One region of the Mycobacterium sp. NGS16 genome, then DNA from elsewhere that is predicted to be linked to it. Evidence: riboswitches for the same ligand, from Rfam matches in the RefSeq annotation. Region 1 holds a riboswitch; the other holds the start of a gene.
The links. Region 1 has a riboswitch for cobalamin ahead of AC5Y4Q_RS03010 (cobaltochelatase subunit CobN). Riboswitches for the same ligand answer to the same signal wherever they lie in the genome.
Positions count from the first base shown of each region.

Region 2: it holds a riboswitch for cobalamin, as region 1 does, so the genes downstream of both, metE (5-methyltetrahydropteroyltriglutamate--homocysteine S-methyltransferase) here and AC5Y4Q_RS03010 (cobaltochelatase subunit CobN) in region 1, are expected to answer to the same signal.

Region 1 covers NZ_JCALEE010000001.1:617,045-624,401, reverse strand. The annotation lists gene AC5Y4Q_RS03020 (cobyric acid synthase) at 1-716, opposite strand, end outside; gene cobF (precorrin-6A synthase (deacetylating)) at 716-1,453, opposite strand; gene AC5Y4Q_RS03010 (cobaltochelatase subunit CobN) at 1,450-5,022, opposite strand; cobalamin riboswitch at 5,055-5,187, opposite strand; cobalamin riboswitch at 5,182-5,371, shown strand; gene AC5Y4Q_RS03005 (ABC transporter substrate-binding protein) at 5,409-6,593, shown strand; gene AC5Y4Q_RS03000 (FecCD family ABC transporter permease) at 6,590-7,357, shown strand, end outside.
Region 2 covers NZ_JCALEE010000004.1:170,205-177,561, forward strand. The annotation lists gene AC5Y4Q_RS12500 (CaiB/BaiF CoA transferase family protein) at 35-1,120, opposite strand; gene AC5Y4Q_RS12505 (enoyl-CoA hydratase) at 1,171-1,980, shown strand; gene AC5Y4Q_RS12510 (CPBP family intramembrane glutamic endopeptidase) at 1,985-2,704, opposite strand; gene AC5Y4Q_RS12515 (gamma carbonic anhydrase family protein) at 2,751-3,269, opposite strand; gene AC5Y4Q_RS12520 (crotonase/enoyl-CoA hydratase family protein) at 3,275-4,063, opposite strand; gene AC5Y4Q_RS12525 (thiolase family protein) at 4,060-5,205, opposite strand; gene AC5Y4Q_RS12530 (SDR family oxidoreductase) at 5,310-5,978, shown strand; cobalamin riboswitch at 6,025-6,225, shown strand; gene metE (5-methyltetrahydropteroyltriglutamate--homocysteine S-methyltransferase) at 6,360-7,357, shown strand, end outside.

The sequences.
Region 1 (7,357 bases):
TCCTCGGAGTCCAGCCACAACCCGGGGTGCCACGGCAGGGTGCCGAAAACCCTTCGGCCGGTGAGCTGTTCCAGGTCGGCCAGGCCCGGTTCGAGCAACCGCTGCTGCCCGCGGAACTTGTTCACGATGAATCCCGCCACCAGGGCCTGGTCTTCGGCCGAGAGCAGCGCGACGGTGCCGAAGAACGCGGCGAACACCCCGCCCCGGTCCACATCGCCGACGACCAGCACCGGCAGGCCGGCGTGTCGCGCCAAGCCCATGTTGACGTAATCGCCGGTGCGCAGATTGATTTCGGTCGGGCTGCCGGCGCCCTCGGCGAGCACCACCTCGTAGCGCCCGGCAAGATCGTCGTAGGCGCCGTGCGCGGCCGCAGCCAATTCGGCTCGACCGTGCATCCAGTTCGACGACGACAGCTCACCCCAGGGCCGGCCCATCAGCACCACATGGCTGCGCTGGTCACTGCCGGGTTTGAGCAATACCGGGTTCATTGCCGGCTCGGGAACGGCTCGGGCGGCCAGCGACTGAATCCATTGCGCCCGGCCGATTTCGGCGCCGACACCATCCGCGCCGACAACCACCATCGAGTTGTTCGACATGTTCTGCGCCTTGTACGGCGCCACCCGCACTCCGCGGCGGGCCAACGCCCGACACAGCCCGGTGGTGACCACGGTCTTGCCGGCGTCGCTGGTGGTTCCGGCGATCAGCAGACCGGCCATCAGGTCCGCCGCACCAGGAACACGTCCATCACCCAGCCCGCCTCAGCCTTCGCGGCGTGGCGGGCAGCCGCGATCTTGTCGACGACGTCAGAAACCCGGCCGCTGACCAGCCGCTCCCCTGCCGCACCGAGGTTGGCGCCCCACCAGATCGTCCAATCGGCCACCGCGGAAAGGTCCAGCCCGTCCGGGTTGAGCATCGCGACGATGTTGTCCTGTCCAGCGGTGACGGCCTCGGAAAGCCGCCGACCGGTGGTGATGTGCACCGGCCGGCCCACCTCATGCAGCACGATCCGATGCCGGGCGGCCAGCAGCTGCGGAGCGCTGATCCCGGGCATTACGTCGTAATCTAGCTGCACTCCAAGGGCTTTCACCCGCTCGACGATGCGGATCGTCGAATCGTACAACGCCGGGTCACCCCAGACCAGGAACGCGGCGGTGCCGCCCCGCGCCCGCAAGACGTCCGCATAGCGCGCGGCCCGGGCGGCATGCCAGTCGGCCACCGCCCGGGTGTAGCCGGTCCCGGTCAGCTCCGGCGAGCGGTCGCGGGCCGGATCGGCCACGGTAACGATCGGCACCGACCCGGCATAGGCGTCGACGACAGCCCGCCGCAGCGCCAGTAGCCCGTCGGCGTCGCTCTTCTCGGCTGCCAGCACATAGTCGACCGTCTGCAGTGCGTCGGCCACCTCGGGCGTGACGTGCTGCGGGCCCATCCCGATCCCGAGAATCCAGACTTTCACCGATCCTCCAGGTCTCCTTCGACCTCCAGGTAGGCCTGTTGCAATGCTGCCATGGTCTCAGGATCCGGGTCCGCCCACAGCCCTCGGTCGGCGGCCTCGGTCAACCGCTCCACGATGCCCTGCAGCGCCCACGGATTGGACTTGTCGAGGAACTCGCGGGTGACCGGGTCCAGCACGTATTCGGCGGCGAGCTTCTCATACATCCAGTCGTGCACCACCCCGGCGGTGGCGTCGAAACCGAACAGGTAGTCGACGGTGGCGGCCAGTTCGAAGGCGCCCTTGTAGCCGTGCCGGCGCATGGCGGAGATCCAGCGCGGGTTGACCACCCGGGCCCGAAACACCCGGGCGGTCTCCTCGGCCAGGGTGCGGGTGCGCACGGCATCCGTCGATGTCGAGTCGCCCACATAGGCTTTCGGGTCGGACCCGGACAGCGCCCGCACCGTCGCGATCATGCCGCCGTGGTAGACGAAGTAATCATCGGAGTCGGCGATGTCATGCTCGCGGGTATCGATGTTCTTGGCGGCCACCTTGATCCGGCGATAGTTGGTGCGCATGTCATCGGCTGCGGCACAGCCGTCGAGTCCGCGGCCGTAGGCGAACCCGCCCCAGGTGGTGTAGACCTCGGCCAGATCCTTGTCGTCGCGCCAGGTTCCGGACTCGATCACCTGCAGGATGCCGGCCCCGTAAGAGCCGGGCGCCGACCCGAATACCCGGGTGGTGGCCCGGCGCAGGTCGCCGTGGGCGGCCAGGTCGGCGCGGGCGTGGGCGGCCACGAAGTTCTGCTCGTCCGGCTCGTCGAGGGTCGCGACCATCTGCACGGCGTCGTCGAGCATCGTCACCACGTGCGGGAAAGCGTCCCGGAAGAACCCCGAGATCCGCACCGTCACATCGATTCTGGGCCGCCCGAGCTCCTCAAGCGAGATGATCTCCAGCCGCGACACCCGCCGGGAGGCCTCATCCCAGTCGGGCCGCACCCCGAGCAGGGCCAGCACCTCGGCGACGTCGTCGCCGGAGGTGCGCATCGCCGAGGTGCCCCACACCGACAGCCCCACCGACTCCGGATAGCGTCCGGTGTCGTCGAGGTAGCGTCGCACCAGCGAGTCGGCCATCGCCTGCCCGGTCTGCCACGCCAGCCGCGACGGCACCGCCCGCGGGTCGACGGTGTAGAAGTTGCGTCCGGTGGGCAGCACGTTGACCAGGCCGCGCAGCGGCGACCCCGACGGCCCGGGCCGCACGAACCCCCCGGCCAGTGCGTGCAGCACCGAGTCCAGCTCGGCCGCCGTGCCGGCGAGCCGCGGAACCACTTCGGTGGCGGCGAATCTCAGCACCCGGCACACCTCGGGGTCGGGGTGCAGCGAATCGGCGGCCCCGACCTCCCAGCCGGCGGCCTCCATGGCTTGCACCAGCGACCGGGCGCGCTCCTCGATCTCGTCGACGGCGGCCCCCGGGGCATCTTCTTTGAGTCCCAAAGCGGCCCGCAGGCCGGGCACCGCGTGGTCCACCCCGCCCCAGACCTGCGGGGCCCGCAGGATCGCCAGCACCAGGTTCACCCGCTCGAGACCGGTCGGGGCGCCGCCCAGCACGTGCAGGCCGTCGCGGATCTGGGCGTCTTTGATCTCGCAGAGCCAGCCGTCGACGTGCAGCAGGAAGTCGTCGAATTCCTCATCCTCGGGCCGCTCGTCGAGCCCCAGGTCGCGGTGCATCTCCGCGGCGCGCATCAGGTTCCAGATCTCGCCGCGGATCGCCGGCAGTTTGCCGGGATCCATGGTGGCGATGTTGCCGTACTCGTCGAGCAGTTGCTCGAGCCGCGCGATGTCGCCGTAGGACTCCGCACGCGCCATCGGCGGGATCAGGTGGTCGACGATGGTGGCGTGCGCCCGGCGTTTGGCCTGAGCGCCCTCGCCGGGGTCGTTGACCAGGAACGGGTAGATCAACGGCAGGTCGGCGATCATCGCGTCGGTGGCGCAGGCGGAAGACAACGCCGCGGTCTTGCCGGGCAGCCACTCCATCGAGCCGTGCTTGCCCAGGTGGATCACCGCGTGCGCACCGAATCCATGTGCCAGCCAACGATAGGCGGCCAGGTAGTGGTGACTCGGAGGCAGCTCCGGGTCATGGTAGATCGCCACCGGGTTCTCCCCGAACCCGCGCGGCGGCTGGATCATCAGCACGATGTTGCCGGATCGCAGGGCGGCCAGCACGATCTCACCGGCGGCGTTGACGAACAGCTTGCCGGGTGCGGGGCCCCAGGCCGTCGTCATCGCGTCGCGCAGCGCGTCGGGCAAGTCGGCGGTCCAGGACGCGTACTGATCAGCGGTCACCCGCACCTGCGCCTCGGTCAGCTGCGCCGCAGAAAGCCAGTCCTCGTCCTGGCCGCCGGCCGCGATCAGGGTGTGGATCAGCCGATCCCCGGCCTCGGCTTCGTCCTCGATGTCGAGCACCCCGAAGCCGTCGCCGACGTCGTAGCCCGCGGCGGCCAGCCGGCGCAGCAGCCGCACCGCCGACGCCGGAGTGTCCAGGCCGACCGCATTGCCGACCCGGGAGTGCTTGGTGGGATAGGCCGAGAGCACCAGCGCCAGCTTCTTGTCACGGTTCGGGATGTGGCGCAGCACAGCATGCTTCACCACCACACCGGCAACCCGTGCACACCGCTCGGCATCGGCGGCGTAGTGCGGCAGCCCGTCGTCGTCGATCTCCTTGAAGGAGAACGGCACCGTGATGATCCGGCCGTCGAACTCCGGGATCGCGATCTGGGTGGCCGAATCCAGCGGGGTGACGCCGTCGTCGTTGGCCTGCCAGTCCGCCCGCGACGACGCCAGGCACAGGCCCTGGAACACCGGAATGTCCAGCGCGGCAACGCGTTCGATGTCCCACGCGCCGTCGTCGTCGCCGGCGCTGACGGTCGCGGTGGCGTTCATCGCCCCGCCAGCGGCCAGCATGCAGACCACCACCGCATCCAGCGTGCCCAACGCCGTGTAGAGCTCGTCGGGGGCGTTGCGCAGCGAGGCGGCGAAGATCGGTATCCCGACCGCTCGGCCGGTGGCATCGATGGCGTCGGCCAGGGCGTGCGCGAAACCGGCGTTGCCGCTGACCTCATGGGCGCGGTAGTACAGCACCCCGATCCGCACCCGGTCGGGTGCGCTGACCGGCTCCCGCTCCGCGTACCCCCATTCCGGGATCACCGCCGGCTCGTCGAAACCCTCACCGGTCAAAAGCACGGTGTCGCACAGGAACGCATGCAGCTGGGCCAGGTTGCCCGGCCCGCCCTCGGCGAGATAGGCGTGCGCCTGGGCGGCCAACCCGATCGGGACCGTCGAGCACTCCATCAACTCGGCGTTGGGTGACCGCTCCCCACCGAGCACCACCAGCGGCAGGCCGGTCGCCCGCAGCAGCTTCAGTTCGTCGGCGATCTCCGCCGAGGACCCCAGGATCCGCAGCACCACGACGTCGACTCCGTCGACCAGCGGTTCGATGTCGTGACGTGCCGGGTTGCCGAGCCGGTAGGCCGCCCCACTGGCACGTGCCGACAACAGGTCGGTATCCGAGGTGGACAGAAGCGCAATGCGCCGCATAAGGCAGGCCTCCTGAGGGGTTCGCGCCCCTCGTCGTCGGAAGTCCCGCGGCCAGTATCTGGCTCGAGGAGCTGTGCCTGTCAGCGCCCCTCACAGTGGCGGAACCGCCCCGGATTCGCACCGGGTTCCTGACGCCACGAGACGGCCGCCAGCCTAACGCAGCGCGGCGTGCAAGAATGTCGCCGGTAAGGCGATGACGAAATGAGGAAGCCGGTGGGAATCCGGCGCGGTCCCGCCACTGTCATCGGGGAGTGACCCTCATCAGCCACGGCCCGCCGCTTGTGGGGCTGGAAGGCGAGGCGAACAGTGATCCGAGAGCCAGGAGACTCACGTCCTCGCGTCCTGCGAACCGGGGCGGTGTACCCCGAGGAAGCTGATGCACGCCCATGTCCCGTGCGGTAGTCCCTGCGCTCGCGCTGGTCCTGGCGTTGGTCGCCGGCGTGGCCGGCTGCTCCGACACCCCGCCCCCCCGACAGGCCCGGCCCGGCTGCATCACCGACTTCGACCCGCACGCCGACTACTTTCCGGACAAGTCGACGCTGGCCGAAGCCACCAATTTCCGACTCGAGTATCACCGCAGCTATCAGATCCTGACCGTGCACCGCCCCTACCTCGGCGGCAAACCGGTGTCGTATGTGCTGGTGCGCTGCGGGACACCGGCTCCGGCGCTGACCGGTGAACTGGCTCGCGCCCAACAGATCACGGTCCCGGTGCGCAGCTTGTACTCGGGGTCGACGACGCATCTGGCGATGATCAGCGAGCTGGGCCAGGCCGGGGTCGTCACCGGGGTGGCAAACCCGGCCGCGGTGGCCGACCCGCAGATCCGGGACCGCATCCATGCCGGTGCGACCGTCGGCTACGCGCCGGGCGGACAGCTCAACATCGAGAGCGTGCTGCACGCCGGGCCCGACGTGCTGGTCACCGAGGGCATGGACGACCCCGGCTATCCCAAGCTGCGTGAGGCCGGCATCCCGGTGCTCGCCGACGCCGAGTGGCTGGAGCCGACCCCGCTGGGCCGGGCCGAGTGGGTCAAGGTGTTCGCGGCGCTGACCGGCACCGAGCGACAGGCCGCGCAGACCTACCAGGACATCCGCGACCGCTACCGCGCGCTGGCCGCCCAGGCCGCGCAGGCGGCGCCGGCCGAGGTGCTGGTGGGCACCATGTATTCGGGCAACTGGGCCATGCCCACCGGGGCCAGCTACTCGGGCCGGCTGGTGGCCGACGCCGGCGGCAGCTATCCCTGGCTGGCCGACGACGGCGCCGAGACCCGGCAGCTGAATTTCGAGTCGGTGTACACCCGGGCCGGGAACGCACCGCTGTGGCTGGTCACCGACGCTTGGGAAACGCTCGGCGACGCGGTGGCCCGCGACAGCCGGTACGGTGAACTGGCCGCGGTGCGCACCGGGCAGGTGTGGTCGGCGACCCAGGCGATGACCCCCGGGGGCGGCAACCTGTATTGGGAACGGGGCACGGCGCGACCGGATCTGCTGCTCGGTGACCTGATCGCGATCCTGCACCCGCAGCTCGCCCCGGGCCACTCCTTCGAGTTCTACCGTCAGGTGCGGCGATGACGACGAGACCGCCGCGCACCACGCTGGTGCTGGCCGGGCTGGGGGCCGCGGTGCTGGCGCTGGCCCTGCTGGGTCTGGCGCTGGGTCCGGTGCGGGTGCCGCTGGCCGACACCGTCCGGGTGCTGTTCGGCGCCCAGCCGTCGGATGCGCGCTGGCAGGTGATCGTGACGAGCATGCGGCTGCCGCGAGTGCTCACCGCGCTGGCCGCCGGGGCTGCCCTGGGGGTCGCCGGCCTGCAGCTGCAGACCCTGTTCCGCAACACCCTGGCCGACCCCTACATCCTCGGGGTCAGCTCCGGGGCCAGCCTCGGTGTGGCGCTGGTGGTGTTGGCCGGCGGTGCGGCCGGTTTCAGCACCGCCGGGGCCAGCCGGACCGGTCAGGTCGTCGCGGCAGCCGTGGGCGCCGCGGCGATGCTGACGTTGGTGCTGGGCCTCTCCCGCTGGACCCGCTCGGCGGCGACGCTGCTGTTGATCGGGGTGATGCTGGGTGCGGCCAGCACCGCGCTGGTGAGTCTGGCGCTGGTCTACTCCGATCCGCAGCGGGTGCAGCAATACCTGCTGTGGGGGCTGGGCAGTTTCGCCGCGACCGGCTGGGCCGATCTGCGGTTGCTGCTGCCGCTGGTGGCCGTCGGACTGGTCACCGCAGCGATGACGATTCGGCCGCTCAACGCGCTGCTGCTCGGTGAGAGTTACGCGGCCACAATGGGTATCAACGTGCACCGGGCCCGTATCGTCACGGTCGCCTCGGCGTCGCTGCTGGCGGGG
Region 2 (7,357 bases), on a different contig from region 1:
TCCCTTCGTCAACCAACCAGCCGGTTGGTCGGGACTATACCCAGTCGCTCAGGATGGTCTCGTTGTCGGCCCCCAGTACCGCCGGCGGCGTCGGGACGTCGGGCACGCTGCGGGAGAACCGCGGCGCCGGCATGGGCTGCAGGGAACCGTCGGCGTCATAGAAGGTGTTGCGCTGCGCGACGTGCGGATCCGAGAGCACCTCGCCGAACGCCAGCACCGGCGCCACGCAGGCGTCGGAGTCGGCGAACACCTTCGCCCAGTGGTCCCGGTCGTGCGCCGCGAACGCCTTGGTGAACACCTCGCGCAGCTCCGGCCAGCGGCTCTTGTCGTTCTGCGCGGGCAGCTCGGCGGGGTCCAGGCCCAGTTTGGCCAGCAGTTCGGCGAAGAACTGCGGTTCGATCGATCCCACCGAGACGTAGCGCCCGTCGGCGCATTCGTAGGTGTCGTAATAGGGCGCACCGGTGTCGAGCATGTTGACGCCCCGCTCGTCGCTCCACAGCCCTTGCGCGCGGAAGCTCCACATCATCGCCCCGAGCATGCTCGAACCGTCGACCATGGCCGCATCGATCACCTGTCCCTTACCGGAGGACTGCCGCTCCCACAGCGCGGACAAGATGCCGACCAGCAGGAACATCGACCCGCCCCCGAAATCGCCGGCAAGGTTCAGCGGCGGCACCGGGCGCTCGCCCTGGCGGCCGATCGAATGCAGAGTGCCATTGAGCGAGATGTAGTTGATGTCGTGGCCGGCCTGCTGAGCGCGCGGCCCGGTCTGCCCCCAACCGGTCATCCGGCCATAGATGAGCTTGTCGTTGATCTTGGCGCAGTCCTCGGGCCCCAGGCCGAGCCGCTCGGTGACGCCGGGGCGGAAACCCTCGATCAGCACGTCGGCCTTGGCCACCAGGGCCAGCACCAGGTCGCGACCCTCCGGCGACTTCAGGTCGGCGGTCACCGACCGCCGGTTGCGCAGCATGGTGTCCTTCGGCGCGCCGCCACCGAATTTCGGCGGACGGTCCACCCGGACCACGTCGGCACCCAGGTCGCCGAGGATCATCGCCGCGTGCGGCCCCGGTCCGATGCCGGCCAGTTCGATGACCCGCAACCCCGCCAACGGTCCCGCCATGTCTGCCTCCTCGTCGTCTGCGTGTGATGTGCATCCTATGGTGGACACTCATGACCGCAATCGACTCCGGCATCGACGCCCTGGCCCCGGTGGACGGCCTGTCCGTGACCCTGGCCGACGGGGTGCTCTCGGTGACCATCGACCGCCCCGACAGCCTCAACTCGGTGACCACCGGCGTGCTCGCCGGTATCGCCGACGCCATGGAAGGCGCCGCCCACGACCCGCGGGTGCGCGCGGTGCGACTCGGCGGGGCCGGTCGCGGGTTCAGCTCGGGTGCGGGGATCAGCGCCGAGGACGCCTCCGACGGGGTGCCGACGGAGATCATCGTCGAGGCCAACCGGGCGATCCGGGCGATCGTGGCGCTGCCGCATCCGGTGGTGGCCGTGGTGCAGGGCCCAGCCGCCGGCGTCGGAGTGTCGCTGGCGCTGGCCTGCGACCTGGTGCTGGCCTCGGATAAGGCGTTTTTTCTGTTGGCGTTCACCAAGATTGGGCTGATGCCCGACGGCGGCGCCTCGGCGCTGGTGGCGGCGGCGATCGGCCGGATCCGGGCCATGCGGCTGGCGCTGCTGGCCGAACGCCTACCGGCCGCCGACGCGTTGGCGTGGGGCTTGATCAGTGCGGTGTACCCGGCCGAGGACTTCGACGCCGAGGTGGACAAGGTGCTGGCCGCGTTGCTGGCCGGTCCGGCGGCGGCCTTCGCCAAGACCAAACACGCCATCAACGCCGCGACGTTGACCGAGCTGGACGCGACGCTGGACCGCGAATACGTCGGCCAGTCAATTCTGTTGAACGCCCACGACTTCCGCGAAGGCACCCGGGCGTTTCAGGATCGGCGCCCGCCGAAGTTCACCGACTCCTGAGCGGCTACCTGCCGAAGATCGGGGGCAGCGCGAGCACCATCATCAGCCCCCACACCAGATGCGTCAGCACCGGCGCCAGCACCCCGCCGGTTGCCCGGCGTTCGATGGCGCAGACGGTGCCGAGCACCAGCGCGGCGACACCGATCATCAGGTTGCCGGCGGCCATCATCGCGGCAATGTAGAGCAGCGTCGACAACACCAGCGGATAGCGGCGGCCGAACGCACTGAACAGCGCCCCGCGGAAAAACATCTCTTCGGCGACCGCATTGACGATGGCGATCAGCACCACCAGTCGCCAGGACACCTGGGTGGTGTAGTCCAGGATCGCGGTCACCTGGCCGGCCAGCGGCGGGATCTGCTGCACCGCCAGCCCGCCCAGCAGAAACACCCCGCCGAGTAGCAGGCCGACCCCGGTGCCGGTGAACACCGGCCGCTCGTTGCGGCCACGGAAGCGCACCGCACCCAGGTGCAGCGGACCCGCCACGACCGCCCCCACCGACCAGACCGCGGCCAGCGCCAACGACAGCCAGTAGAACGCCGCGTCACCGGGGTTCTTGGTGTGCATCGAGGCCAGCACGGCGGCGCCGAGCAGCACCACCACCGCGACCACGACCCGACGCCGGTGCACGACCGCCCGCGGCTCGTGGTACGGGGCGGAGACCTTGGAGAAGATGCCGGTGAACTCGCGCAGCAGGCCGGGCCGGGCCGAACTGGTCTGGGTCATGCCCTAAAACGGTAGCGGCCGAACCGCAGTCGGTGGCCTGATTGCGTCAGTTCGCCCGATGGACTTCGATCAGCCGGCGGTAGGCCGCGGCGTTGTGCCGATTATTGCGGACTTCGGCCTCGCTGAGCTCCCGCCGCACCCGGCCCGGCACCCCCGACACCAGCGACCGGGGCGGCACCACCATGCCCTGCGGGATGACGGCACCGGCCGCTACCAGAGAGCCCGCCCCCACGACCGCGCCGTTGAGGATGATCGCGCCCATCCCGATCAACGAGTCGTCTTCGACGGTGCAGCCGTGCAGCACCGCGTTGTGCCCGACGCTGACCCGGGCGCCGACCCGGGCGGGGAACTCCTTGTCGACGTGGATGGTCACGCCGTCTTGGACGTTGGTGTCGACGCCGATCTCGATGGGCTCGGCCTCGGCGCGCAGCGTGGCCGAGTACCAGACACTGGCCCGGGCGGCCAGGTGAACCTGACCGATGAGGCTGGCGTTGGGCGCCACCCACGACTCCGGATGCAGCTGCGGCGCACGACCGCGAATGGGAATGATCAGCGGCTCGGGCACGTCGCTCAACGCGCCTTCCACACCGGTGCGCGCTTCTCGGCGAACGCCCGCGGTCCCTCCTTGGCGTCCTCGGTCCGAAGCAGCGCGGAGAACTCCCGGCCGGTGCGAGCCCAACCGGTCGCCTCGCCGGGGATGGCGCCGTCGTCGACGCCGTAGGCGATCCGCTTGCTGGCCTGCACCGACAGCGGCGCGTTACCGGTGATCTGCTCGGCGAGCTCGAGTGCGGCCTCCAGTGCGCCGCCGTCCTCGACCACCCGGTTGACCAGGCCCCAGCGGGCGGCCTCGGCGGCCGAGATCGGCTCCCCGGTGTAGAGCAGCTCCAGGGCGACCTTGCGGGGCAGCTGGTCGATGATGCGGAAAACGCCGCCGGCACCGGCGATCAGGCCGCGCTTGACCTCCGGCAGCCCGAACTGCGCCCGCTGCTCGGCGACCACCAGATCGCTGGCCAGGGCGATCTCGGTGCCGCCGCCGAGCGCGGTGCCGTTGACCGCCGCGATGGTCGGCTTGTCGATGAAGTGCTGCACATAGCCGGCGAAACCCCACTCCGGGTGGTCGGAGTGGTAGATGTTCTCCCGGTTGGCGATCGCCTTGAGATCGGCTCCGGCAGAAAACGACTTGTCGCCGGCGCCGGTGAGCACCACCGCGCGCACCTCATCGTCGTCTTGGGCCTGCGCCAACGCGTCACCGATGCCGGTACTGACGGCACCGTTGATGGCGTTGCGGGCTTCGGGCCGGTTGATCGTGATCAGCAGAACGTTGCCGCGCCGCTCGACGAGAACGGCCGCCTCACTCACAGCAGCTCCAGGATGGTGGCGTTGGCCTGGCCGCCGCCCTCACACATGGTCTGCAGCCCGTAGCGAATCCCGTTGGCGCGCATGTGGTGCAGCATGGTGGTCATGATCCGGGCGCCGGATCCGCCGAGCGGGTGGCCCAGCGCGATCGCCCCGCCGTTGGGGTTGAGCTTCTTCGGGTCGGCGCCGATGTCGGCGAGCCAGGCCATCGGCACCGGGGCGAAGGCCTCGTTGACCTCGAACACCCCGATGTCGTCGATGCTCAAACCGCTGCGCTGCAGCGCTTTTTCGGTGGCCGGGATCGGCGCGGACAGCATCATCACCGGGTCGGCGCCGGCCAGCGTCGCGGTGTGCACCCGTGCCAGCGGGGTCAGCCCCAGTTCGCGTGCCTTGGCCGCCGACATGAACAGCAGCGCCGCCGCGCCGTCGGAGATCTGGCTGGAGTTGCCGGCGTGGATGACGCCGTCCTCCTTGAACGCCGGCTTGAGCTGGGCCATCTTCTCGATGGTGGTGCCGCGGCGGATGCCCTCGTCGGCACTGATCACGTTGCCCTCGGCGTCCTTGATCCCGACGATCTCGTCGGTGAAGGCCCCGGAATCCTGGGCGGCGGCGGCTTTTTCATGCGAAGCCAGGGCGAACTCGTCCAGCGTGGTGCGGTCCAGTCCCCACTTCTCGGCCATCATCTCCGCACCGATCCCCTGGTTGGGGGTCTGGCTGTAGCGGGTACGGAACGCCTCCGGGTAGGGGTGCCCGCCGTTGGCCAGCGACGAGCCCATCGGAGTGCGCGACATCGACTCGACGCCCCCGGCGACCACGACGTCGTAGTGCCCGGCGACCACACCGGCGGCGGCGAAATGCACCGACTGCTGACTGGAGCCGCACTGGCGGTCCACCGTCACCCCGGGCACGGTCTCGGGCCAGCCGGCGGCCAGCAGCGCGGTCCGGCCGATGTCCAGGGCCTGTTCACCGGCCTGCATGACGCAGCCCCAGATCACGTCGTCAACCAGCGCCGGGTCCACCCCGGCGCGACCGACCAGCCCGTTGAGTACCTGGGCGGACAGTTCGGCCGGGTGCACCCCGGACAGTCCGCCGTTGCGCTTGCCGATCGGCGAGCGCACCGCTTCTACGATGACGGCTTCGGCCATGGGTGCTCTCCTTCATCAACGAGGGTCCTTGACGACGATTGTCAACCGGGCCTATCTGCTGACGGCAACGGGGGTGCTCCCAGCACTCGCGTAGCGTCGAATCCATGGCGCGGATTGTGATCGTCGGCGGCCACGGCAAGGTCGCCCTACTGCTCAGCCCCATCCTGACCGAACGCGGCGACGAGGTGAGTTCGATCTTCCGCAATCCCGACCACGCCGAGGAGGTCGCGGTGACCGGGGCGATCCCGGTGGTGGCCGACATCGAGCAGCTCGACACCGACGGGCTGGCCGAGCTGGTGGCCGGCCACGACGCGGTGGTGTTCTCCGCCGGCGCCGGCGGCGGCAATCCGGCGCGCACCTACGCGGTGGACCGCGATGCCGCCATCCGGGTGATCAACGCCGCCGGCCAGGCCGGGGTTCGCCGGTTCGTGATGGTGTCCTACTTCGGCGCCGGCCCCGGACACGGTGTGCCCGAAGACGATCCGTTCTTCCCGTACGCCCAGGCCAAGGCCGCCGCGGACGCTCACCTGCGGGCCACCGACCTGGATTGGACGGTGCTGGGCCCGAGCCGGCTGACCCTAGAGCCGGCCACGGGCCGCATCGAGACCCGCGCCGACGCCGACAAAACGCAGGCGTCGCGCGGCAATGTCGCCCAGGTGATCGCGGCCTGCCTCACCGAGGACGCGACGATTGGCCGCACCATCGATTTCAACGACGGCGAGACGCCCATTGCGGAAGCCCTGCGGGCGCTTCGGGGGCGACCGACCGGGTAATCTCGATCACGCAACTGGTTTGCCGACACCGCCGGTAGCGGCGGCGTCGGCATCGAGCGTGACGCGGTTTTCCGTGGAGCGCGAGAGGGAACCCGGTGAGAATCCGGGACTGTCCCGCAGCGGTATGCAGGAACGACCGCCGTCACAGGCACTGGTCTCGGGTTCGGGACTGGGAAGCGACGGCCATTAGGTGCACCCCCGGTGCGCGCCTGCGAGTCCGAAGACCTGCCCGTTGTGCCGGGCGCGCCGCGCTCGGCGGATCAACGCCTCGCGGAATGGGCGTCTGGTTTTCCAGCGTTATCGTGCGTTAAATTGCATGAGACCGGATGGGCTGGACGTCCGCCGGCGGTGATCCACCCCTCTGGAGTGAAGGATCGCATCGTGACCGCTCAACCGTTTACCGCCACCGTTCTCGGCTCCCCCCGGATCGGGCCGCGCCGCGAACTCAAGCGCGCCACCGAGAGTTACTGGGCCGGCCGGATCGGGCAGGACGAACTGCAGAAGGTGGCCGCCGGCCTGCGCCGTGACACCTGGGCTCAGTTGGCCGCTGCCGGCCTGGATTCGGTGCCGGTGAACACGTTCTCCTACTACGACCAGATGCTCGACACCGCGGTGCTGCTCGGTGCGCTCCCGGCGCGGGCGGCCGGGGTGGCCGACGAACTGGACCGCTACTTCGCCGCCGCCCGCGGTAACGCCGACATCGCCCCGTTGGAGATGACGAAGTGGTTCGACACCAACTACCACTACATCGTTCCCGAGATCGGCCCGGACACCACGTTCGCGCTGAATCCGGCCAAGGTGCTTGCTGAGCTCAAAGAAGCTGTTGAGCAAGGGATTCCGGCCCGCCCGGTGGTCATCGGCCCCATCACCTTCCTGTTGCTGAGCAAGGCCGTCGACGGGTCGCCGGCGCCGATCTTCCGCCTCGACGAGCTCACCGACGTCTACGCCCAGCTGCTGTCCGCGCTGGCTGAGGCCGGGGCCGAGTGGGTGCAGATCGACGAGCCGGTGCTGGTGACCGACGTCGCCGCCGATGCCCCCGCGCTGGCCGAGCAGGTCTACGCCCGCCTGGGCGGGTTGAGTAACCGGCCGTCGATCCTCGTCGCCACCTATTTCGGCGACCCGGGCGCAGCCCTGTCGTCACTGGCCGCCACGCCGGTCGAGGCGATCGGCGTCGATCTGGTCTACGGCTCGACGGATTCGATTGCCGCGGTGCCGGAACTGGCCTCCAAGGTTCTGGTCGCCGGGGTGGTCGACGGCCGCAACATCTGGCGCACCGACCTGGAAGCTGCGCTGGCCAAGCTGGCTACGGTGCTGGGATCGGCGGCCGCGGTCGCGGTATCGACGTCGTGCTCGACGCTGCATGTGCCCTACTCGCTGGA